One region of the Colwellia sp. BRX8-9 genome, then DNA from elsewhere that is predicted to be linked to it. Evidence: riboswitches for the same ligand, from Rfam matches in the RefSeq annotation. Region 1 holds a riboswitch; the other holds the start of a gene.

What was found. Region 1 has a riboswitch for lysine ahead of dapA (4-hydroxy-tetrahydrodipicolinate synthase). Riboswitches for the same ligand answer to the same signal wherever they lie in the genome.
Region 2: it holds a riboswitch for lysine, as region 1 does, so the genes downstream of both, lysC (lysine-sensitive aspartokinase 3) here and dapA (4-hydroxy-tetrahydrodipicolinate synthase) in region 1, are expected to answer to the same signal.

What each region holds. Positions count from the first base shown of each region.
Region 1 covers NZ_JACGVN010000010.1:98,608-111,013, reverse strand. Annotated here, with positions in the region: gene gltB (glutamate synthase large subunit) at 1-671, opposite strand, end outside; gene folE2 (GTP cyclohydrolase FolE2) at 1,160-2,083, opposite strand; gene H4J70_RS10425 (phosphorelay protein) at 2,379-2,726, shown strand; gene arcA (two-component system response regulator ArcA) at 2,803-3,504, opposite strand; gene H4J70_RS10415 (sensor histidine kinase) at 3,706-5,322, opposite strand; gene H4J70_RS10410 (methyltransferase) at 5,366-6,400, opposite strand; gene H4J70_RS10405 (DsbA family protein) at 6,623-7,873, shown strand; lysine riboswitch at 8,000-8,171, shown strand; gene dapA (4-hydroxy-tetrahydrodipicolinate synthase) at 8,262-9,194, shown strand; gene H4J70_RS10395 (2,3,4,5-tetrahydropyridine-2,6-dicarboxylate N-succinyltransferase) at 9,225-9,974, shown strand; gene H4J70_RS10390 (PLP-dependent decarboxylase) at 10,001-11,245, shown strand; gene H4J70_RS10385 (succinylglutamate desuccinylase/aspartoacylase family protein) at 11,279-12,406, shown strand, end outside.
Region 2 covers NZ_JACGVN010000007.1:59,628-72,033, forward strand. Annotated here, with positions in the region: gene malQ (4-alpha-glucanotransferase) at 1-876, shown strand, start outside; gene H4J70_RS07655 (alpha-amylase family glycosyl hydrolase) at 927-2,735, shown strand; gene pdsO (sortase-associated OmpA-like protein PdsO) at 2,908-3,708, opposite strand; gene pdsR (proteobacterial dedicated sortase system response regulator) at 3,905-4,603, shown strand; gene pdsS (proteobacterial dedicated sortase system histidine kinase) at 4,593-6,788, shown strand; gene queE (7-carboxy-7-deazaguanine synthase QueE) at 6,793-7,467, opposite strand; gene queC (7-cyano-7-deazaguanine synthase QueC) at 7,547-8,206, shown strand; gene lysC (lysine-sensitive aspartokinase 3) at 8,281-9,633, opposite strand; lysine riboswitch at 9,745-9,943, opposite strand; gene H4J70_RS07690 (GNAT family N-acetyltransferase) at 10,109-10,516, opposite strand; gene H4J70_RS07695 (hypothetical protein) at 10,589-10,873, opposite strand; gene H4J70_RS07700 (hypothetical protein) at 10,964-11,371, opposite strand; gene H4J70_RS07705 (DUF6435 family protein) at 11,510-11,689, shown strand; gene H4J70_RS07710 (hypothetical protein) at 11,794-12,406, opposite strand, start outside.

The DNA.
Region 1 (12,406 bases):
GGAGAAGTATTGGTTGAAAAACGTTGATGAAAAACACAAATGGCCGTTTGCATGCGAATATCAGCAAGGTCTAAATAAAAGTTAGGTAAGTCTACCGGCATCATTAAGCCTTTATAGATAGTTACCAAGCACGACAAACTTGCCACATAAAAAACGCTATCTTCAATGCGTTTTTCTGCACGACGACGTGCCATAAATAAGCGGCGTTCTAAATCTCTATTTCTCCAGCCCGGAGGAGCATCAACAAAAACTTGCTCTATTTGCGGCATGTTATTGACAGCGGTCTCACCTAGCATAGAAGTATCAGTAGGCACTATGCGCCAGCCAATAAGTGTTAGGGTTTCACGCGCTAACTCTTCTTCAAGAATCTTTTTACTTAAAGCGGCTTGAATAGGGTCAGGATTGAGGAAAATCATACCTACAGCGTATTTTTTGCCAAGCTTCCAGTTGTTTTCTTCGGCAATAGCTCGAAAGAAGGTATCAGGTTTTTGCATCAACAAGCCACAACCGTCACCTGTTTTACCATCAGCAGCAATACCGCCACGATGTTGCATGCGATCAAGGGCATGAATTGCCGTTTTTACTAGTTTATGACTTGCTTCACCTTGTTGGTGAGCAATTAAGCCGAATCCGCAGTTGTCTTTTTGAACGCTGTGATCGTAAAGCATGATGTTATTTTCTCCTCAGGAAATAACCACTTGAGCACAGAGAACATGTTAAAGGAATAAAGTTATACAAATAATGCATAAATACTCTGTTTTCACTCAGGTGGAACCCTTCACATTAAACACTTATCGATAAAAGGTCAATCAAAATAGAGTATTTGCTCGTAGTTTTTGTACATTAGTGTAACTATATGTTTTTATTGGTTATTGCTTGTGTAGGTTGGTTTTGTTGATTTAATCGCCTATTTTTTAAGCTGTTATCAATAGCTTTTAGCGAGTTGAGAATGATTTTTGTTTACTTTGTTGTAATTTAATTACATTTTTATTTTTATGACGAGATATGACGAGATATGCTAATTTTAGCTGTTATTCATCTTTTATTCATTGATGTATGGATAAGATGGTGGAGAATACGGTGAAAATTCATCAATAAAAAAGCCAGTAATTACTGGCTTTAATACTAACTTATTTTTTTGTACTTGAATATCAATAGCTTAGGGTTGGTAGCCACCCTCAATGCCTTTAGTCGTAATACTTACCGCATCGTGGGCATGTAAAGATTCAAGGTGGTTGATACGTAGCCAAAAGTCGTCATATCCAGCAGTATTATTCATTGCGTGTTGTAAACGACGAGCGGCGTCTTCACAAAACATTAAGTTTTGACCATTCAGTAGCGCAAATTCTTGTTCATCTTCTCTTTTTACTGCGGCTTGAACGGGTGTCTTTAAACAGCCTTCAATAATATCGACTAATGCAGTAATAGGGAATTCACTAATGTTGGCATTTAACTTTACTTTTAATTCAGCAACTGAGCGTTGACTATGTGGTGTAGCAACAATACCTTCAGTTGTACCCAGCCACTCATGAATTGAGTCTAAATCGGCTTCTTGGCCATTAAACTTCTCTTTAAAAGCTTTTTGGATTAACTGTCGAGCAAGGGCGGCAGAACAAGGACAAGTTGATGAATATCTAACATCAACTGCTAGCTCTATATCGAGTTTACCTTTATTTAAACGACCGGTTAATGTTACTGGGTATGCTTTCCAGCCTTGCTTACCACTAATTAATGATTTTCTTCTTAAGTGATAGTCGAAGCGGAACTGCACTTTAGCATTATCGCTAAGATCGTGGTGACTACTGATAAAACCACTGAGTAAAGTGACCAAGCTTTGAAAGTCTAAAGTATTACTGGTTGAAAGTTCATCAAGCAGTAAATACAAGCGAGACATATGAATGCCTTTTGCTTGTGGTTCTTTTAAGTTTACAAACGCGTCAATAAAAGTAGAAACCATTCGCTCATTCTCACCTTGCGAAGCAACCATCATCGGCATTTCTATATTACTCATTCCAACCCAATCTAGGGTACCTTCGGTTTGAGCTGTGGTGTGGTTGGCGATATCAGGCATTAATGTGGACATTTCTACTCCAGTATTTCTAACACGCTATGTAAAGGGCTTTTTGAAACTTCAGTACATAACAAACTTATTAAGGGCGCGTATTCTAACGTATATTTCCTTGTAGATATAGCGACAGTTCTTTTTTAAGTTACTGAGCAAGATAACTTATTGAAACGCTCTGTATTCATATGGTTTTATGCTTTTCAAATGACTTTGAAGTAATCTAGATGAAAGGCATTTGTTTAATGACATCGGCGTTGATATTGTTACAATGAAGAAAATTACGCCACGATAATTATAATTTAAGGTAGGTTTTGTGAATTATACCGAACAGTTAGATGTTAATTTATTAGATGGATACTTGGATAGCTTAGGACAAGATATTGTGCAACAGATGTTGGACTTATATATTGAGCAATCAAAGACCTATATTGAAGACATTATCGATTCGATTGCACAAGAGTCACAAGTATTATGGCAAGAACGTTGCCATAAAATGAAAGGTGCAACTGGCAGTGTTGGTTTGTTAACCGCTCATGCTAAGTTGGTGGCAATTGAAAAATTACCCGAGCAATGGCCAGAAAAATCAGCCTTTATCTCTGAGTTGAATGAGATAAATAAAAATGCCGTTACTGCTTTTAAAGTATGGTTAGACTCAAAATAATCATGATTTAAGACAATTAAAAAAGGGGAAGCAATTATTGCTTCCCCTTTTTTAATTATTTATTGTTAAAGCGCGCTTAATCTACAGAGCCAATAAAACGATATCCTTCACCGTGAATGGTATTAATTAATTCAGCAGCGTCAGGTACCGATTCAAAATGTTTGCGTAAACGCCTAATCGTTACATCAACGGTACGGTCATTTGAGCGAAGGTCACGCCCGGTCATTTCTTTAATCAATTGCTGGCGAGTAACAATTTGGCCCGTGTTTTCAATTAATAAACGTAGAGCGCGATATTCGCCGCGAGGTATAGATAAAACTTGCCCGTCAGGTGCGGTCATTTTTCTTGAATTACCATCGAGTGACCATTTATTGAAAGTGATCACTGCTTTTTCAATTTCATTCTTTGTCTGACCAATTCGGTTAAGAATGTTTCGAGCTCGAATTGTTAATTCACGTGGGTTAAATGGTTTTGTTAAATAGTCATCAGCACCAATTTCTAAACCAAGTATCTTATCTATATCACTATCACGACCGGTAAGAAATATTAACCCTAGCTCGTTGTTGCTGGTTAATTCTCTTGCCAATAATAAGCCATTTTTACCCGGAAGGTTAATATCCATGATGACTAAATTAATGGTGTTTTTTTGTAATTGAGTATCCATGCTCTCACCGTCTGTAGCCTCTGATACTTGATAGCCTTCTGCTTCAAACAAGTTACGTAGGTTAAAGCGTGTAACATCTTCGTCTTCTACGATAAGTATGTGAGGTTTTTGCATGTTTTTTTTTCCATTCTTTATGTATTTAGCAATAATGTTTACGGTATGTTAGTTATAGCTGAAAATTATATTAACGCTATGTTACTAATGCTTATTTTGTTAATTATTTATACAATTATTAGTATGGTATAGAACCACTAACTAAAAAACAATCAAGTTTGTTAGTTTCTTCTTATTCAACAAATATTTATCAGCACAGCTTTAATCTTCTTTAATGACTTGTGTTGGGATAATAATTTTGAAATTAACCCCTTTTTCAATTTCACTAATAAAGGATATTTTTCCACCTAGTGCTTGTGTGACTAAATTATACACCAGATGTAAGCCCAAGCCACTGCCACCAGAACCTCTTTTTGTGGTGGTGAAAGGCTCAAAAATTTTATTCATAATAGAAGGCTCAATACCCCTACCGTCGTCCTGATAGTCAATAGTAAGCATATCGCTAGAAATACTAGTCTGTATGGTAATTACACCATGGTCTCTGTCATCAAAGCCATGATTAATAGAATTTTGTATTAAATTAATAATTATTTGATTGATAGGACCGGGTTTGCTTTTTATGACGAGTTCGCTTGGACAGTCCACATTAATAATAAAAGGTAACTTTTTAATTTGTGGGGCTAACGTTAATAATATGTCGTCAAACAAATTTTTGATATTGAATGTTCGTGCTTCTTCACTTGATTGGTCAACAGCAACTTTTTTGAAACTGGCAATTAATTCTGCAGCGCGCTTCAAGTTACGGTAAATAATTGCGGTATTTTCTTCACCTTCAACAAGAAACTTTTTCAATTGACTTGATTTTAAGGTTTTATCATCAAAAGCTTTTTTTATTTCTAATAAGCGATCCGATAATAATGTTGAAGCTGTAACGCCTAAACCTATCGGTGTATTTACTTCATGAGCGACACCGGCAACCATATCGCCTAACGAAGCCATTTTCTCACTTTCAACAAGTTGCCCTTGAAACTGATGCAATTTTTCTAATGTTGAAAGTAATTCATTATTGGAATCCTTCAAGGCTTGGGTACGTTTATTGACTTTATTTTCAAGATCTTTGTTTTGCTGATAAGTGAGTTGCTTGGCATCTGAGAGTTTAGCAAGTTGTGTTTCAGCTCTATTGAGTACAATGTTTATGTTGCGCGCTAGAATATCGAGCTCTTTAAAAGGCATTTGTTCAATGCGTAAATTGAACTGTTTATGTTTCGAAATATCTTGTACTTTATTTGCCATATCTGACATAGGAATGGTAATAAAGCGGTTGAGTATTATTGTTATTAAAAGCGTCACTAAAATAAGCATGAAAATAATGACGCTATAACGCAAGAACATGTTGTTTGTTATACGTTTAATATAGTCAGTACCAACTTGTATATAAACGTAGCCAACTTTTTTATCTTGCTGGGTAATGGGTACCATAAGCTCTATAATATAAGTACTTATCTTTACCGAAGATAACTCCATTATTCTATCTGTTTTTTCAAGTATAGGTGAGCTCATACTTTTATTATAGTTCGCAAAAAACACTATGCCTTCAGGCTCAGGGGATACTTTATAAATATGAACGTGATTAATATAAGGGACAGATTTAAGCATGGATAAATAATGATCAGTTAACAGCGTTTTATCATTAACAAGATTGGTGCTGCTGGCATTAGCGATAAGCTCGGCCCAATATTTTGTATTAGTCGCTGCGTCTTCTTTTGTATCTTCAATAAATGAATTAGCGATGATAAAAGAAGAAAGAGTAACAAACAATACAATGAAACCGATGATCATAATCATCAGTTTTTTCTTTAATGAGTGAATGCGTTTCATTTTTTCCATATATTTATAGTAACTTAAATTTTATATTGAGCAATTAAATTGAACAATGATAAAGAGAAAAGCCCTTTTGCTTAGCTAAAACTTGTGTTCTTCCAATCGCCTCTTCCATGATGGGTTGATAACGGAGAAAACTATTTGCCACCACAGTGACTTGTCCTTTCGGTTTTAAATGGGGTTTTATTTTTGAAAGGAATGTCTCTGTGGCTTGATAATTGGTTTTAAGGCCCTGATGAAAGGGTGGATTTGAAATAACGTAATCGTACTTACCTTTTACATCTGACAAGCTATCTGATGGAAAAACGTGGCCAGTTAAATTATTTAATTTCAATGTTGCTTGCGCTGAATATAATGCTAAGGCACTGACATCAAGTAAGTGTAACTTAATCTCAGGAAAAACTTTACCCAAGTAACTGGCTATGACTCCGGCACCACAGCCAAAATCGAGTAGCTCGCCGGTAATTTTCTTTGGTAAATTTTCCAACAATACCTGAGTGCCAATGTCGAGGCCGTTTTGACTGAATACACCAGGCAAGGCAACCACATCTACACTTGTGTCTTTAATCATAAAAGAATATGGCTTTAGCCAGTCGTCTAAGATAAAAGACTCTTGCGTCGCAAGTATATTGCTTGCGAATAATAAGCAATGGCGAGCAGCATCAATTTTTGCACAATCGCCAAGCTGTTGTTCGGTCAACTTTGCTAATGACTTAATACCGCTTTTATTCTCACCGACAACCAAAACTAAACATTCATTTGCTATCGACTCTTTTATCATCGCGAGCATAAAAGTTAACTCGGCCTTACTTTTAGGAAACTGAATAATCACTAAGTCGTGGGCAGTCTTACTTTGATAATATACATTAAATACCGCAGTCATTTGAGTGAGGTCTAATCGTTTGGCTTGTAAATGTGATTGATAATTCGTGTTATAACATGTCATCACTGCTTGAGGGTGAAGTGCATGGTATTCTTCAAAAAAATCGTCAATAGGTAAGTTGATAAATAATGGCGCTTTTGCTTTTAGTAAATCGGGATTACGCAGCAATAATTGATTGATGTTATCTAACAAAGTTATTCTCAAATAATTGGGTTATGGCATTCATAAATATATAACTTATACCCTAAATTAATTAACGGTATTTTATACGCTTAACGAAAAGATATGTTTATAATAGCCGCTATTCTACGTGAATATTATTATCATGTCAGAAAGGCGAATAATAAATTTGCAAATCACCATATAAAATTCAGGGAGTGGGTTATTTTTACTAAATTTTTTACTTGGTTTAAAGTGAAACTAATACGCAGTGATAAGCGTGCATGGTTATTAAAATTTCGCTATTTTACCGTCCCTAACTGGTTTAGAAAAACACCTGTCGCTGAAGTTTACTTAGCACTTAATGACCCTTATAGCTTTATGCTGATTCAAGTGTTACCAGAGCTAGAGCAACGTTTCAATATTCAATTTAAATTGTTCTTAGTCTATGAAAGTGTTCCAGGGGTAACTATCGATCCCAAATTAATGCGCACTTGGGCAATAAAAGATGCCAACTTTATTGCTGATCAATATCAATTGAAAAAAATAACGCAACGACCGACTCAAGAATCACTCTTTACTGGTCAGCAAATGTGGCAGTTGCGACCTAAAACACTCGATAATGCTTGGCAACTCTTTCAACAGACTTGGTCGAATGATTTTGATTACTACTATCATGCTTCTACACCGGTAATAAATTATCAAATTAAAAATTTAATACGTTTAGTTAAACAAGGGCATTACTTACCTTCGTCTATTTTTATTGCGGGGCAATGGTTTGTTGGTATTGATAGGCTTGAACATCTAGAAAAACGTTTGGCTGACTTTGGTTTAGCAAAAGATGACAGTGTTGCTGTTTATCAAAAAAATAAATTAGTCTTTGCTGAGCAACAAGTGAAAGATAATGCAGCTGACATCGCTGACATCGCTGACACGAAAATATTAGAAGCCTTTATTTCATTACGAAGCCCTTATTCTTACATTGGTTTATTACAAGCAGAAAAGTTAAGTCAGCATTATCAGATCCCTTTAAAGATAAAGCCGTTATTACCTTTGATTATGCGGGGGTTAACCACGACAGAAAATAAAGAACGTTATGCTGTTTTTGATGCCAGTCGTGAAGCTAAAAAACTTAATATTCCTTTTACCGGTATTGCAGATCCTTTAGGGCAAGGTATTTTTAATGCTTTTCAAATTTTTTCGTATGCAGAACAACAAAATAAAGAACTCGATTTTATTAAGTCTGCGTTTAAGGCCATTTATGTTGACGGTTTAGACTTATCAAATAAATCGGTAATCGAATCTTTATGTCAGCAGCATAAAATCAATTATCTACAAGCGTTAGAATATAATAATGAACATGACTGGCAACAATGGTCTGATACCAACCAAAGTACTTTAGATGGCATGGGGTTATGGGGAGCGCCTTGTTTTCGATTTCAAAATGTTATTTGTTGGGGGCAAGACCGCTTGGCACAAATTGAACAAGCGATCATTGTTTCATAAGATATAATATATCCGTATTATCTTCATTTAGAGCACTATTGACTCAACATTAGAATAAATGTTCTAATGTTGTTGTCCTGAATTCAATAAAGTTTTGTTTTTTCAAACAAGCGAAACTTATGATAAAGGGCCAGAAGAGGAGCATTAACCAGGTAGTTATCATAAAGAGATCAAGCTCTAATGATTGGTAACGAGGGGGATTAATGCCGAGGTAAGTAATTTTTTGATAATTTACTTATCGGTTGTTTGGGTTGAATCCTAACAATTGTCACCAACTTGGTGGGGAGCTTCTGGCCTTTGTAAAGCCTAATGCTCTTCACATAAGTGATTGTTATCTTGGTTATTACAAACGCCTAAAAGTTCTCCGAACGAACAGAGTTCGAGAGAAATGAATCAAATAAAACTATCAAAAAAAATTAGCTTAACAGCTAACCCAACGCTTCATCATACTATTTTATGGACCGCATTAATTACGCCATTACTTGATGATGGTCAAATCGATTTTCCAAGCCTCAAACAATTAGCTATTAGTCAGTCTGACGCCGGTAATGGTATTGTCTTGCTAGGTAGTACAGGAGAGGGCCTGGCCTTAACATCGCAAGAGCAAGTTAAGATTGTTGAATTCGTTTGCCAATTATCACTAAGCGCACCTTTAATGGTTGCTGTTGGCGGTTATCAGTTAACCGAGCAAATTAATTGGATAACAGCTTGTAATAAATTACCTATTTCAGCCTACTTACTTGGTAGTCCCATTTACGCAAAGCCGGGTGTGATAGGTCAAACGCAATGGTTTAGTGCTTTACTTGATGCCGCCAACTTCCCCTGTATGTTATATAACGTCCCCTCTCGTAGCGGTGTTTCTATTGCTATTGAAACTTTACAGGCGGTGCAAAATCATCAGCATTGTTGGGCGTTAAAAGAAGCCAGTGGCGATTTAAATCAGGTACTCGCCTATCGCCAGTATTGTCCAGATATAGCCCTATATAGTGGTGAAGACGCCATGATGCCTTACTTAGCACAAGCAGGTGTAAAAGGGTTAGTTTCGGTTTGTAGTAATGTCTGGCCGGCAGCGACTCATCAATACGTCGAGCTATCACTAGCTGGTGAGACTCAAGGTTTATTTCCACTTTGGCAAAATGCGGTCGATGAGCTTTTTCAGGTGGCAAGTCCCATACCCGTAAAAGTATTAATGCACCAAAATAAAATGATCAACACTCCCTTTTTACGTGCGCCGTTAACCCATTTAGAACTTAACGACTGCAACTCGCTGTTAGCATCAGATAAATTAATTAATCAATGGCTTGAAACTCAAGCTAAGTGATCCCTTTAAGTATTAACATGAGAATTTAAAATGAATTGGCAAGAAACATTAACACAATTAGAAGCGGGTACTGTTCGTGCGGCAAATCAAGATGAAGCAGGAAATTGGCAGGCCAATGTAGCCGTAAAAGAAGCTATATTATCAGCATTTAAAGCGGGCGAAAACATTGCTTTTGATGGAATTTATAAGGGGTTTGTCGATAAACATAATTTACCTGCGCGTGAGTTTACCGCTGACGATAAAGTGCGATTAGTACCGGGTGGTTCTTCAGTTCGCCGTGGTGCGCATGTTGCTCCTGGTGTCATTATTATGCCACCCGCTTACATTAATGTTGGGGCTTTTGTTGATACAGGTACTATGATTGATAGCCATGCATTAATTGGCTCGTGCGCCCAAATAGGTAAAAATGTTCATGTTTCTGCCGCTGTTCAAATTGGTGGTGTTTTAGAACCGGTTGGTGCAAGCCCTGTTATTATCGAAGATGGTGCCTTTCTAAGTGCTGGTGTGGTCATTGTCGAAGGTATTGTTGTTAAAAAAGGGGCTGTTTTAGCGCCAGGTGTCTCACTTTCAGCGTCAGTGCCTGTTTACGATTGTGTGAATGAAGTGATGCTTGAAAAAGGTGCTGATATTCCTGAACGTGCTGTAGTGGTGCCAGGAACACGTCCGGTTTCAGGGGCGTGGGCGAAAACGCACGGTTTAAATATGGCTTGTGCATTAATCGTTAAATATCGCGATGAAAAAAGTAATGCCTCGTTAGAGCTCGAGTCTATTTTACGTTAAGCCCTCTAAGGTAAAGCAGGAATATCATGTCTGAGTTAGTAAATACTACCTATTGTTTTGATTCTCCTTCGGCGCTTGAATTAAGCGCTGAGTTAACAAAGCAACAACCTGAAAGTAGCCAGCAAGAAGGTTACTTTGTTTATCATCTTGATGCGCTTAAAGCCCATTTAGCCGAACTACAACGCCAAGACGTCATTAAGTTATGGTTTGCGGTAAAAGCGAACCCGTTATCTAACATCATTAAAACCTTAGACGATGCGGGTTTTAATTTTGATGTGGCGAGCAGTGGCGAATTAAATCAAGTCTTAAAGCAAGGTATTACACCCGAACGTATCTTAAATACCGGTCCGGCAAAATCAAAAGCACAAATAACGTCGTTCATTAAACAAGGGGTTAATATTTTTGTTGCTGAAAGTTTGAATCAACTAACTTGGTTAAATGAAGCAGCTATTGAGCATGATGTTAAGCCAAGAGTGCTGTTGCGGGTTCAGTTGCAATGGCCAGAGGGTGAAAAAAACCCTTTAGGGGGAAATTGCCTAACACCATTTGGTTTGTCGATAGAGCAGTGGCAAAGCATTAAAGTCGTTAACTTTCCTGGTATTGAGTTGTGTGGTTTACATATTTTTCAATGGGGCAATATGCTCAGTAATGAAAAAATGTTCTCGCTGTGGTCACAAATGGTTGCACCATTAAAAGGTTTAGCTGATGACATAGGTATGCCATTAAAAATCTTAGATTTAGGTGGCGGTTTAGGTATTGATTATTTACAGCAAGGCAAAACACTTTCTTGGCAGAAAATTATTGCTGATCTGGCGATCATAAAGCAGCAGGCAGGTGCCGAAGAGTTATGGTTAGAATTGGGCCGTTTTGCGGTTGCTGAGTGTGGTTATTATGTGGTCCCCGTTGTTGATAGAAAAATGAATTATGGTCAAGAGCAGTTAGTCTTAGCCGCAGGTATTAATCATTTGTTAAGACCGGCGATAACAGAACAGCCTTTTCCGGTAAATTTACTACGAGAGTCTGCACGCGAAAAACAGTTGTTTGATATTCATGGTCCGCTATGTACCAGTATGGACAAATTGGGTAAGTTGCCTTTGCCTGATGACGTATCTGTTGGCGATCAACTGGTATTTGGCTATTGCGGTGCCTACGGTTTTACTGAAAGTATGCCGTTCTTTCTTTGTCACCATATCGCTGCTGAATACGTGTTTAGTCAAGGGACGTTGGTTGAAGTCAGAGCAGCACAACCAGCGGATTGGTATTTAAGATAGCGATAAATACTTCAGCTTAATGTTTAAGATAAAGTGAACAAAATGAATGAAATAAAAAAAGAAGTTATGCATGTTGGTGAAATGGCGAGCGGCGCAGCACTTACCGTTCCTGTTTATCGTATAAAAGGACGTACTGATGCACCCAGTGTTTATATTCAAGCGAATATGCATGGCGCTGAAGTGCAAGGTAATGCGGTTATTTTTCAACTATTAGAATTATTGAAAAACACAAAAATAAATGGCGATATTACCTTAGTACCTTATGCCAACCCTGTGGGTTGTAATCATAAAAATGGTGAATATACCCTTGGCAGATTTGATCCTATCACCGGAGTGAATTGGAATCGGATGTATCACTTTGATGAAAGCATCATCAAGCCGTTTGTTCGTGAATGTATTGGCAAAAAAAATCAAGTTATTGAAGCCAATTTTAAAAAGCTAATGATTGAAAGTATTGAAGAAAAACTTAACCATAATATTTATGGGCTAACGACCGGACAACGCATTGCTTATCAATTACAGCGCTTGGCTCATCAAGCTGACTACGTTTTAGACTTACATACTGGGCCTATTTCAAGTAAACATTTATACTGCCCTGAATATGCGCAAGAAAGCGCTCAGTACTTTGATATTCCACATACATTATTAATTCCTAATGACTTTGATGGTGCCTTAGATGAAGCAACATTCTGCCCTTGGTGGTCATTACAAGACGCTTTTGCTGAATTAGGTATCGAGTTTTCGATTAGTTCAGCGTCTATTAACAAAGAAAGCTTTACCGTTGAATTAGGCTCGCAAGAACAGATTGATCTTGATGTAGCCTTAGAAGATGCTAAAAGTATTATGAATTATTTACAGCATAAAAACGTCATCAACACCACTGAATACCGACCTAAAACGATGACACGTTATGGATGTTATTTAAAAAACTACAAAGCCTTTTATTCGCCAATGGGAGGGATGGTCGATTACTTGGCTGAATTTGGTCAACCATTAGCTGCAGGTGAACCGCTGGCGAGAATTTTACGCATGGATAATTATGGTGACGGCGATCCATTGCACTATATTTCACTGGATAAAAAAGTCATTCCTATTTTACATTTTGCCTCGGCGAGTGTGAATCAAGGTACAGAATTATATAAAGTGTTTAGTGAGTATTTT
Region 2 (12,406 bases), on a different contig from region 1:
GGTGCTCCACCCGATGCTATGAATACCTTAGGGCAAGATTGGGGGCTAACGCCGATTAACCCAGTAGCACTGCAGCAACAAGGATATTTACCCTTAATAAAAGCACTGCGCAGTAATATGCAATATGCAGGTGCTTTACGTATTGATCATATTTTAGGTTTAATGCGTCAATATTGGGTAGCGCCGGGCATGAAAGCCGATCAAGGTGTTTATATTACCTTTCCATTTAAAGATATATTGCGCATTATTGCCCTTGAATCTCGTCGTAACGACTGTGTGGTTATCGGCGAAGACTTAGGCACGGTGCCCGATGGCTTTAGTGAAATAATGGCCGCCGCAGGTTTACTATCATACAAGGTGCTATTTTTTGAGCGTTGGGAGTCGGGTTTATTTAAACGCCCGGAGTTGTATCCAGCCCAATCTATGGTAACAGTGTCAACACACGATTTACCTACCCTTACCGGTTGGTGGACTGGACGTGATTTACATTGGCGACAAGCATTGAATCTATATCCATCAGACGAAATGGGCCAACAAGAACGCCAAGCTCGTATACAAGACCGTAGCTTATTAGTTGCAGCCTTAGCAGACTTAGACGTTATCGATGTAACAAAAGCGCCGCAACAAAGTCCGGCAATAATCAATACTGAATTATCAATTGCCGTCCAGAAATATATGGCGAAAGCACACAGCCATATCCAACTTATTCCATTAGAAGACACCTTAGAGATTGTTGAACAAGTTAACATTCCCGGCACTATCGATGAACACCCTAACTGGCGTCAAAAATTACCGGTAACTATGACTGAATTTTGGCAAAAAGATTCTGTTAAATTGCTTGCACAAGCGATGCAAAAAGCCAGACCAAAAAGCTAATATTAGTCATAATGTCGATTTTAATGAACACAATAATGGATGAGAATATAATGATAATAACAAATAGTACATTCACATTAAAAAAATCAAAGATTGCGCTACTTATCTTAAGTGGCCTATTTCTTAGCGCTTGTAATGAAACTAAGCCAATTCACATAGAAAAATCAGCCAGCTTAAGTGAGGCAAAAGCCTTACCACTTAAAAATGCTGACGATTTAGCTCCTTATTTAAATAGAAATATACAAGATGAAGTTTTTTACTTTGTTATGCCCGACCGTTTTTATAATGGCAACACCGATAATGACCAAGGTTCTAAGACCGACATAATATCTGCTGGTGGTTTTGATAAAGCCGACAAAGGCATGTATCACGGCGGTGACATTCAAGGTTTGCAGGCTAAACTGCCTTATTTGAAAGGTATGGGGATTAGCGCTATTTGGTTAACACCTATTATGCGTAATCAGGCCATGCAAGGTGATTCTTCGGGTTATCATGGTTACTGGATCTTGGACTTTAATGAAATTGACCCACATTTGGGCAGTAATGAAGATTTAAAACGTTTCATTAACGCTGCACATAAAGAGAATATAAAAGTATTTTTTGACATTATTACTAACCACACCGCTGACGTTATTAAGTATGTTGAATGTCACGGCGAAGATGGCTTACAGTATTTGATGAAAGAAAATGATGGCTGTTTATATAAAACACTTGCTCAAGTGGCAGCGGGTGATACTTATCAAGCCGTTATTCCTAAAGGCCAAGAAAACCTTAAATCACCCGCTTGGTTAAATGATAAAAAATATTATCACAACCAAGGAGATACAACCTATGAAGGAGAAAACTCGATATATGGCGACTTTAGTGGCTTAGATGATATTGATACTAATTCACCTGAAGTGGTTACAGGCATGACCGAAATATTCAAAAATGTCATCAGTGAATTTAAACCTGATGGTTTTAGAATTGATACCGTAAAGCACGTCAATATAGAGTTTTGGGCAGATTTTGCCCCTGCGCTTGTTGACCACGCAAAAGCGATTGGTATTCCAGAATTTTTTATGTTTGGTGAAGTATATAGTGGCGATGTTAAAGAATTAAGTGCTTATACCACTGTAGGTAAAATGCAGTCTGTACTTGATTTTTCCTTACAATTTGCTTTACAAGACACCCTTATTAAACAGCAAGGAACACATAAACTTGTTGAGGTGTTCGAGAGTGATGCTTACTATAATGACAGTGACAGTAATGCCAATCAGTTGCTTAACTTTACCGGTAACCATGACATGGGACGTTTTTCAGGCATGTTGAAAAGTAGTGATTTCAACTATAGCGAAGCAGAAATTATTCAACGCACCTTGCTAGCCCATGCGATGGTTTACTTTCTGCGTGGCGTGCCAATTGTCTATTATGGCGACGAGCAAGGTTTTGTTGGTGATGGCGGAGATAAAGACTCTCGCCAAGACATGATGCCTTCCTTGGTAGACAGCTACAACGATGATGATTTACTCGCAAATATTAAAACAACCGCTGATGACAACTTTGATGAAAATCATCTATTTTATAAGACATTTGCTGAGTATGCGGATATCTATTATCAATACCCAGCACTTAGGTTTGGCGAACAAAAATTCATAAATGCTGATAATAAGCCGGGGATTTTTGCGGTATCTCGTACATTAAAAGACGAAGAAGAAATCATTATTGTCTTTAATACAGCAAAAACAGAAAAGTCTGTCGCGTTAGGCTTTACCCTTAAAAATGGCGAAAAAATATACCCAGCCTTTAAAAATAATGAGTTTGTCGATGGAACATTAACCGTTCCCCCGTTAAGTTTTGCAATTTATCAGGTCAGGTAGCTGAGGATTTAGTGTTTTTGTACAGATAAAGAAAAACCAAGGCGCTATGGGAGTGTCCTTGGTTTTTAATTTATTCTTTAATTAGTAAACTATTTCATTATTTGCTGTTTCACCTCCTTATATTATTTAAATAAATGATTGAACACACCTTTACCTTCACTTATACCAACACTTAATAATTATTAGCCACTTGCTCGGTGTTACTGTGCAGCTTTATTACCACACGTCGGTCATAAAAACTGACTTCTTGTTGAGTGTTAGCCACTACCGGCGCTTGCTCACCAAAAGCAAACAGTTTAATGCGTTCTGCTTTAACGCCTTGATCAATTAAGGCATTTTTAACGGTGTTAACACGAGCAATAGACAGCGCTTGGTTTAATTTTTTATTACCTTGTTTATCGGTATAACCCGATAAATCGATAAAGAGTTTTGGCGATTGTTGTAACATTTCTGCCAAAGCAACGATTTGACTTTGATAGTGCGGCTGTAAGTCACTAGATCCGGTTGAAAATTGTAAACTCATCAGTAAATTTTCAGCTTGTAGTTGACTGGCATTTTGGTATTTTTTATCAAAGTTTTGTTCTAAAACCGATAATTCTAATTGATGATTTTGTTCAGAGCGTTGTAAATTGCGGCGGAACTCGTTTGCAGCCTGCAAATAATCATGCTCTTGCTTTTTCAATGACGCCTGTAGTTCACTCAAATTTTCTTTATCGTTTTGTGTTTTCGCAATAAGTGTACCGGTCGCTCCCACTAAAATAGCGCCAATAGGACCACCAAATATCGCGCCAATGATCATGCCGCTACCTAAGCCAATACTTTCTTTATCTCTGTCACTAAGTTCAACCGAATCGCTTGCTGTTAAGTTTGACTTTTCAAAGGCGTATGCGGAATGACTTAATGTCGGTGCAGCAATAAGCGCTGTGATTAAGAAAAGTTTCGCTGGGTTTAATTTACTGTTAATTTTTTTCATGTTAATTCCTAAATGATTAAGGTGTTTTTTGTTGACGAGGTAATTAAAACAAGAAAAATAGGCTTTGAAACGACACAAAAAAGGCAAAGTAATGAGCAAATGTGGCAACAATGTGGCAATTACAACAATTGCGCGCATTTATAAAAAAACTCTTATATAGTGCCTTAAAATAAGTTAACCAATAGAGTCGTATAGAGTGTTAAAACGAATTGCCATAGTCGAAGATGAAGCCGCTATAAGAGAAAACTATGCGGATGTGCTGCGCGTTCAAGGTTATCAAGTGCAGACCTTTGCTAATAGAGAAAACGCCTGTAAGGCCTTTGCAATAAGTTTGCCTCACCTTGTGATATTAGATATTGGCTTAGAGCAAGAATATGACGGCGGTTTTACCCTATGCCAATGGCTTAGGAATATATCAACGACCTTGCCTATTATTTTTTTAACTGCGCGTGATAATGATGTTGATACGGTGTCAGGATTGCGTATTGGCGCTGACGATTATTTAACTAAAGATATTAGCCTGCCACATTTATCAGCGCGCATTGCAGCCCTCTTTCGTCGCCAAGAAGCACTAAAACAGCCAACTGCTGAAAGTAGTTTACTCACATTAGGGCCACTAACTATCGACAATCAACGAATGAGCATTGTTTGGCAGCAACAAAGTGTTGATTTAACGATCACCGAATTTTGGATGGTCTTTGCCTTAGCTAAAAACCCCGGACATGTTAAGAACCGTCAACAACTGATGAAAGACTCCAACATCTATGTCGATGACAGTACCATTACTTCCCATGTAAAACGCATTCGTAAAAAATTTAACCAAATAGATAAAGACTTTAACTGCATAGAAACAGTTTATGGCATGGGCTATCGTTGGAACAAAGATGAAAAATAAGCTCAATTTTCGTTTCGGCTTACGAACTAAGCTTCTACTCCTGTCTAGTTTTCTCTTTGCCATTCCCTGGTTTGGTTATCAATACGTATGGGAAATGGAAAAGTATTTACGCTTTGGTCAAGAACAAACAATCATAGGAACAGCAAGAGCCCTCGCGACTTCGTTGCATGAACGCCCTAACCTTTTTAATAACCAAGCCAGTTTTTTACCCGACGTTGAAAAAGGTAAAGACCTTTACGGTTATCAATTATCTCAAGCGATAAATCTCGACGGTTTACCCAACGACTGGCCAAGTTTTCAAGAAAAGTCCCACTACTATGGGGTTAATAACCAGCTTGGTCAGCAATTAAGCGTTGATAAGCTCACTAATCATTTCAGTGCCGCTGTTGGAAAATATGATAAATACTTATACTTTTTTATTCAGGTGATCGACGATACGGTTATTTATCGTGATGAAAATGCTCGAGCCATCAACAAAAATGATCATCTGGAATTATCATTCAACGATATTAATGGCAATTTCCAACGTTTTATCGTCAGTAATAAAAATCAGGGGTGGCTTGCTGCCTATCGCATTAATGACCTTGAAAGTAATGAACGGCTTCAATTTCCAAGGCCCGTTAGCTTCATTCAGGGCCAATGGCGCGATACCGAGCAAGGTTATAATATTGAACTGCGCATCCCTTTAACTAAAATCAGTGACCGCTTAGCCTTTGCCATTCATGATGTTGATACGCCATTGAGTGCAGCCACAACAATAATAGGCAGTGCAGATCCAAGTAGCGCAGCAACCTTAGGTACCATTTTGGTGCCGTCACCTGAAATTGAACGCATAGTAAAGGGCATGAGTTACACACAGTCACGTATTTGGGTGGTTGATCAACATCATCGCGTACTAGCAAAAAGTGGCGACATAAAAAAAGCCAGTGGCTTATGGCAAAAAAACATCAATAACTCTGATAACGATGGCTCTTGGTATGCTTGGACACAAAAATACTTACAACCGTTATTTCAACATTTGCTCAACAAACCTCAAGATGATTTTATTGACCGTCTTTACGACACGCAAAACCTAACGGGTGAACATATTGAAGCCGCACTTGCGGGTATGCCAAAATCTCAATGGCGATTAACCACAGATAAAAAAGCGGTTATCATATCAGCTGCATACCCTATCTATATCAGCGATAAGGTCAACGGTGCGGTCATTGTTGAAGAAACAACCAATGGCATTCTCAGTGTACGAAATAAAGCCTTAGAGAAATTGTTTACGTCAATTTTAGCGATTATGTTATTGGGTGCTTTCGCTTTTTTCTTTTTTGCGTCACGTATTTCAAATCGCATTCGCCAACTGCGTAATCAGGCAGAAATTGCTATTGATGAACACGGTCGAATCAATAACGAGATAGCCGAGAGTATGCAAGTATCAACAGCCAATGATGAAATTGGCGACCTCTCTCGCAGTTTTTCTACGGCAGTAAATCGTTTAAGCCAGTACAATCATTATTTAGAAAATATGTCGTCTCGACTCTCACATGAACTCCGCACCCCGATAGCGATTGTTAGAACATCCTTAGAAAATTTGTCTTTACAAGCCTTGCCTGAGAAAAGTTCCGCTTACATTGACCGTGCCCAAAGTGGTATTAATCGCTTAAACAATATATTAACCAATATGAGTGAAGCGACTCGTCTTGAACAAATGCTCAATCAAACTGACAAGGTCAGTTTTAATCTCTTTGATGTGCTTAATGGTTGTGTACAAGGATATCAGCAGATATACCCTAACTTTACTATTGAGTATTTGGCCTCAGATAAAAAAGTAATGTTGGCGGGATCGCCTGAGCATATAGCGCAATTATTAGATAAGGTTGTCACTAATGCCGTAGAGTTTAGTGAAGATAGTAAACTTTTCATAACTACAGCGTTGAAAAATAAAGACATCATCATTCACGTTAGCAATAACGGCACGTTATTACCCGACACGATGGAAGAGCGACTTTTTGATTCTATGGTTTCAATGCGTGAAACACCGCAAATGAAAGAAGATAAGACCCCTCATTTGGGATTAGGCTTATATATTGCCCGTTTGATTTGTGAATTTCATCAGGGGCATATCGTGGCAAGTAATCATCATAATCCGCAAGGTGTCACGGTGTCGATTACCTTGCCATTGCAGGTAAAGTAATTATTTACTCTATACCTAAATATTTATGTACTTGAACGGATAAACGCCAATTATTTTCAATACAGCTTTTTATTGCTAACGCTGTTGCCCGTTCTTTTTGGCTGATCGGTTGCAAATAAACTTGGGTGTTAACAATATTATGTTCGGCTAATAACGCTTTTAAGTCGTCTATATGCTGCTCAGTCGCCACTGGATGTTTAATTTCATTGGCACGTAACATCGCTGAGTTTAATATTTTGTAGCCACCCTTCATGTTTACTTTGGGTGAAACAGTCACCCAGCACTTATCCGTCACCTGTATTTCAAAAGTACCCGATGTTTCTAATTGACAACTAAAACCATTGGTTTCAAGTGCTTGGCACAGAGGGAGTAAATCAACCATCGCTGGCTCACCACCTGTGATAACAATGTGTTTGGCTTGATAACCTTCTGCCGTTATCATCGCTAAAATATCTTTAACCGTAAGCGCTGACCACGTTTGAGATTCAGCTTCTTTTGTTAACATAGCATTCGGTGTTACTTCATCTTCAAGGTTTATTGCCCAAGTATGCTTAGTATCACACCACGAGCAAGCAACGGGGCAACCTTGTAAACGGATAAAAATTGAAGGTTGACCGGTAAAAGCGCCCTCTCCTTGAATAGTTTCAAATAATTCATTAATTTTGTATTTTACGGTCATCGGGGTTTTTGCCTGTTTATTGCTGGTGTAAATTGAAGTAAAATGCGCGATATTAATTATACCCTAAGAGACTTTAGAAATGACAAACAAAGTTGTTGTTATTTATTCTGGTGGCATGGACTCATTCACTGTTCTTAATCGCGCCTTGCATGATGGCAAAGAAGTGTTCGCATTAACCTTTGATTACGGACAGCGTCATGTCAAAGAAATTGAATTTGCCAGTACGGTTTGTCAATCACTTGATGTAAACCATAAAATTATCGATATATCATCTATTAATCAATTACTTGCTGGTTCTTCATTAACCGACAATATTGATATTCCTGAAGGTCATTACGAAGCTGAAAGTATGAAATCAACGGTTGTACCTAACCGTAACATGATTTTGTTATCACTTGCGGTCGGTTATGCCGTTTCAGTGGGGGCTAGCCAAGTTTATTACGGCGCACATTCAGGAGACCATGCAATATATCCTGATTGTCGTCCCGAATTTGTAATGAAAATGAATGAGGTGTGTAAAATAGCTAACTACGAGTCAGTAGAAATATTTAGCCCTTATTTAACGGTTACTAAAAGTGATATTTTAACCGATGGATTAAAAATGGGCTTAAGCTATGATAATACTTGGACGTGTTATAACGGCCGTGAAAAAGCCTGTGGAAAATGTGGTGCCTGCCAAGAGCGTTTAGAAGCTTTCAGTGATAATAATGTTACCGATCCGTTAAGTTACGAATCTTGATAAATAAAAGATAAAACACGGCAAGGTGTTTTATCTTTTTTCTGTACTGACCAAAGAAATAATACGCTTAAAGCTTATGAAAATAAGGCATTGTGTAGCTTTTCAACGGTTTCATTTGCTTGTTTCTCGTCGACTAAGAAACATAAGTTATGTTCACTGGCGCCATGACAAATCATCCGCACGTTTATCCCTGAGATAGTTTCAAAAATACTGGTACCAACGCCATTACTGCGATGCATTTTATTTCCTATAACCGCTATTAACGATAAACCGTGCTCTACGGTCACTTCACAAAGCTGTTCTAATTCTTCAACAACGGTTGAATTTAAAAGCGCTTGCGTCGAACCCGTTGGATTATCAAAGGTTAGCGCAATACTGATTTCACTGGTGGTAATTAAATCAACACTCAGTTCATGTTTGGCTAAAATACCAAAGACTTGTGCAAGAAAACCACTAGCATGTAGCATAGCAGGACTCTTTACCGTTACTAATGTTTGCTCTCTACGTAAGGCTATTGAGCGGTATATTGGGCTCGATTCAACAAACTGTTGAATGCGTGTACCCCCCTTCTCTGGTTCCTTACTTGAACCAACAAAAACCGGAATATTCTTTCTCATCGCAGGAATGAGTGTTGCCGGATGAAGAATTTTTGCGCCAAAGGTCGCCATTTCAGCCGCTTCGCCAAAACTGATTTCTTTAATAGCACGGGCATGCTCGGTAATACGTGGGTCTGTGGTAAAAATACCGACAACATCAGTCCAAATAGAAAGATTATCGGCATGTAACGCTTCGGCTAAAAGTGCGGCACTGTAATCAGATCCGCCACGGCCTAGGGTTGTCGTATGACCGTCCTCGTCTTGACCAATGAAACCTTGGGTAACGATAACTTTATCAACCAGCAAAGGCATAAGAAATTGCTGTGCGTTCTTAGCGAGCATCTCAAGGTTAACAACGGCTTTACCGTATAATGCGTTGGTTTTCATGACTTGGCGAACATCAAACATTTCGCCATTAACACCAACAGATTTAAGGACTTGTGCAAAGATATATGAACTCATTTGTTCACCAAATGACAAAATTGCATCGGCTATGCGTGGGCAATAATTAAGTGATTGCGCGTTAGAGAACTCGCTTAACTCATTTAACAGTTGATCAATTTGAAAGTTTAGCTGTGTTTCTTCAGCTAAATGTTGGGTAATATTAAATTGGATAGCACGAATACTGCTAATGATTGTTAATTGTTCATGCTGAGATACATCTTTTTGACTTAAACGAACCAGTAAATTAGTAACGCCTGAACTTGCAGATACGACAACAACTTTGTTACTTGCATCGTTTTTAATGATCTGAGCGCATCGTAACATCGCTTGATGATCAGCTAGACTTGTGCCGCCAAATTTTGCAACAGTAAAAGGTAATAATGACATCTAAGGTCTCCCTAATTAAGCTCCCAGTAATAATTATAGGGTAACTTTATAAACTTCAAGGAAGAGCATGGCTGAATTAAGAAGTGTTCTTGGTAAGATAAACTAAACTTTTCAGCCAGAAGCTCTCCACCATAATCTAATTAGCACTTAATATACTAACTAGAGGTGACAATCCTAGGGATTCAGCCCTAGTAACCGAATAAATAACGCCACTCGCTAATTACTCTCGGCAATAGTCTCCCTCAATAACAGTCAAAAGAATGGTGGTTCTTCGTGTTATCTACCTAGCTACTGCTCCTCTTCTGGTTGATTATTAAAAACATACAATTTGAGTATTTATTCTAATAACCGACATGTGGATTAAATCCTATCTGTAATAATAAATCAACAGGCTAAGTCGATCTTTTTTAGAAATAATAGCTTAATAGCATTGCCCGAAGTTCAACTAAAGCATAGCTAGGCTTTTATATAAAAATTAACGGTTGCTGCAGCGCATTAATTTTATACCACCGACATCCGTTGAAAAACCAAGATTTTTATAAAAGCTCTCCAGTTCAGGTAAGCAATATAATTCAAAATGTTTTACTTTGACTAATTCATCATGGTTTTTAACCAGGCTCATCAATTGCTGACCGATACCATTACCGCGATGAGAGGCGCTTACAATCACATCAAAGATGATTGCTTTGTAGATAAAGTCGCTGATAATTCGCGTAAAACCAATGAGCTTATTGTCTACATCGAGAATGCCGATACAAATTTGAGAACCACGAATACAATTTTGAGTATCTTCGAGTGAGCGTTCTTTACCCCACCATACACTTTTATAAAGCTGGTGAACTTGCTTTATATAGTCGTCAGAAAATCTATAAATTATGGTCATCTTTAATTTTTAAACTCAATATTCACTGACCTATTAACTGAACTATTAACAGACAGTCATTAGCCAGCAATATTATTTAATAAGGGTAACACCCGCAACTTCTACCACTGTTTTTGCATCAGCACGTTCAATAACTTTTAATAGTGTTGTTTGAATAGTTTCATCTTTTCTCGCATCACCTTTACTGGTAAATTTTTGCTCTTGTGGAGCATCACCTTCAGCGGCAATAAAACCAACCACAACTTCAGTAGCACAATCAGCTGACTGACCAAAATAAGCTAATGAAATTTGTGGGTAGCCTTGAAATCCTTTCTTAACTCTTTTATCAATACGTTTAGTCGATTTGTCTAAGTTCATAATAATTATCCAAAAAATAACGCGATATTAGCGCGAATAAAACAATAGTTATCTAAAGTCATAAGTGATTTATCAATATAAGCTAACTCACTACAACACATGCTGAACCCATAAGATGAATATCAATACTACATGAGGAAATGCAACAGTAGGCCTAATTGATTGACAGGCATATTCTTTAATTAAGGCAAGACCTGATAAGCTAACTTTATGATATTCAGAGTTAAATTGACATACATTTTCACTACTGTCGGCTGAAATATATTTTTCCAGCTGTAAAAGCCGTGTCTCAATACGTGATTGAAATGTCTTCCAAACAGCATCTTGAAGCCATAAAACGACTAAGATTAAAAAGATAGGAATCGTGATTACATTCGATATAATGGCTATTAGTAAAACGATTACGGCAATAAGTTTTATATAAAGCGAATGTTTCTCATAGCTGTCAAACTGATTTTGGAGTAAGGACCATTCTGAGCTGAATTTATTTTTTTCCATTTTTCCCTCTTATAATGAGAATAAATTTTTGCAACACGTAGCACGATACAATAAGTTTTTAATTAAAATGTAAATAATAAAAACTAAAATCGATTTGTATACGTATAACTAACAGTAACCAACTCAATGGTAAATAAAATGTTTGGAATATTTAAAAAAGACCCGATAAAAAAATTAAATAAACTCTATGAAGCTAAGCTTGAACAAGCGATGTTTTCGCAAAGAAATGGAGATATAAAGTCATATTCGATGATCACTGCTGAAGCAGAAAAAATAGCCGTGCAGATTAAAGATTTAGAAGATTCAAAAAAGAACTAACGCGCTAATAGCGAACACCCCGCCACTTCATTTAAGGTGATGGCGGGATTTTATAGCTTGCCCTTTTAAACCCGGTATTTATCTGCTTGCAGTCTTCAGTACACTCAATTGATTAATAATTCGTAATGATCAGCCTTTTTGGTAAAGCCAACCCGTCTCAAGTAAAGTTCATGAGCATCATCTGATGGCTCGACGATTAAATGTTTAATACCTTCTTGTCTTAGTTGATTTTGTTCAGCAGAGAACATAAATTTGGCTGCTTTAAAATCTCGGTCTTCGGGAATGATATAGTCGAGTAGCACTTCAACCTTACCGTCCTCATCTAACTCCCGATAAGCAAATAATCCTACGGGTTTCATGTTCCTAAACAATAACAATACCACGGCATCATCAAGTTGCTGCCACTGAAAGTTTTTACATAAGCCAATGATATCTTTACCGTAACGTTCCTTTAACAAGTTGAAAAAAGATGATTCCACTGATTTTAATTTAATTAAATCAAATTGATCTTTTTCTTGATAAATACGAATTAAATAGTATACATCAACCAAAGCTATCCAACCGTTTAAAATAAAAACAGGGTAGGCATCAATAAAGTACCCGTAAACGCTAAAGGCAGCAGCACCAAATAAATTTATCCAACGCAATCGTTTGATATTAGACATCATTAACGATAAGGCAATTAGCACACTTGCAACATAACCAAAGGCTTCTAAC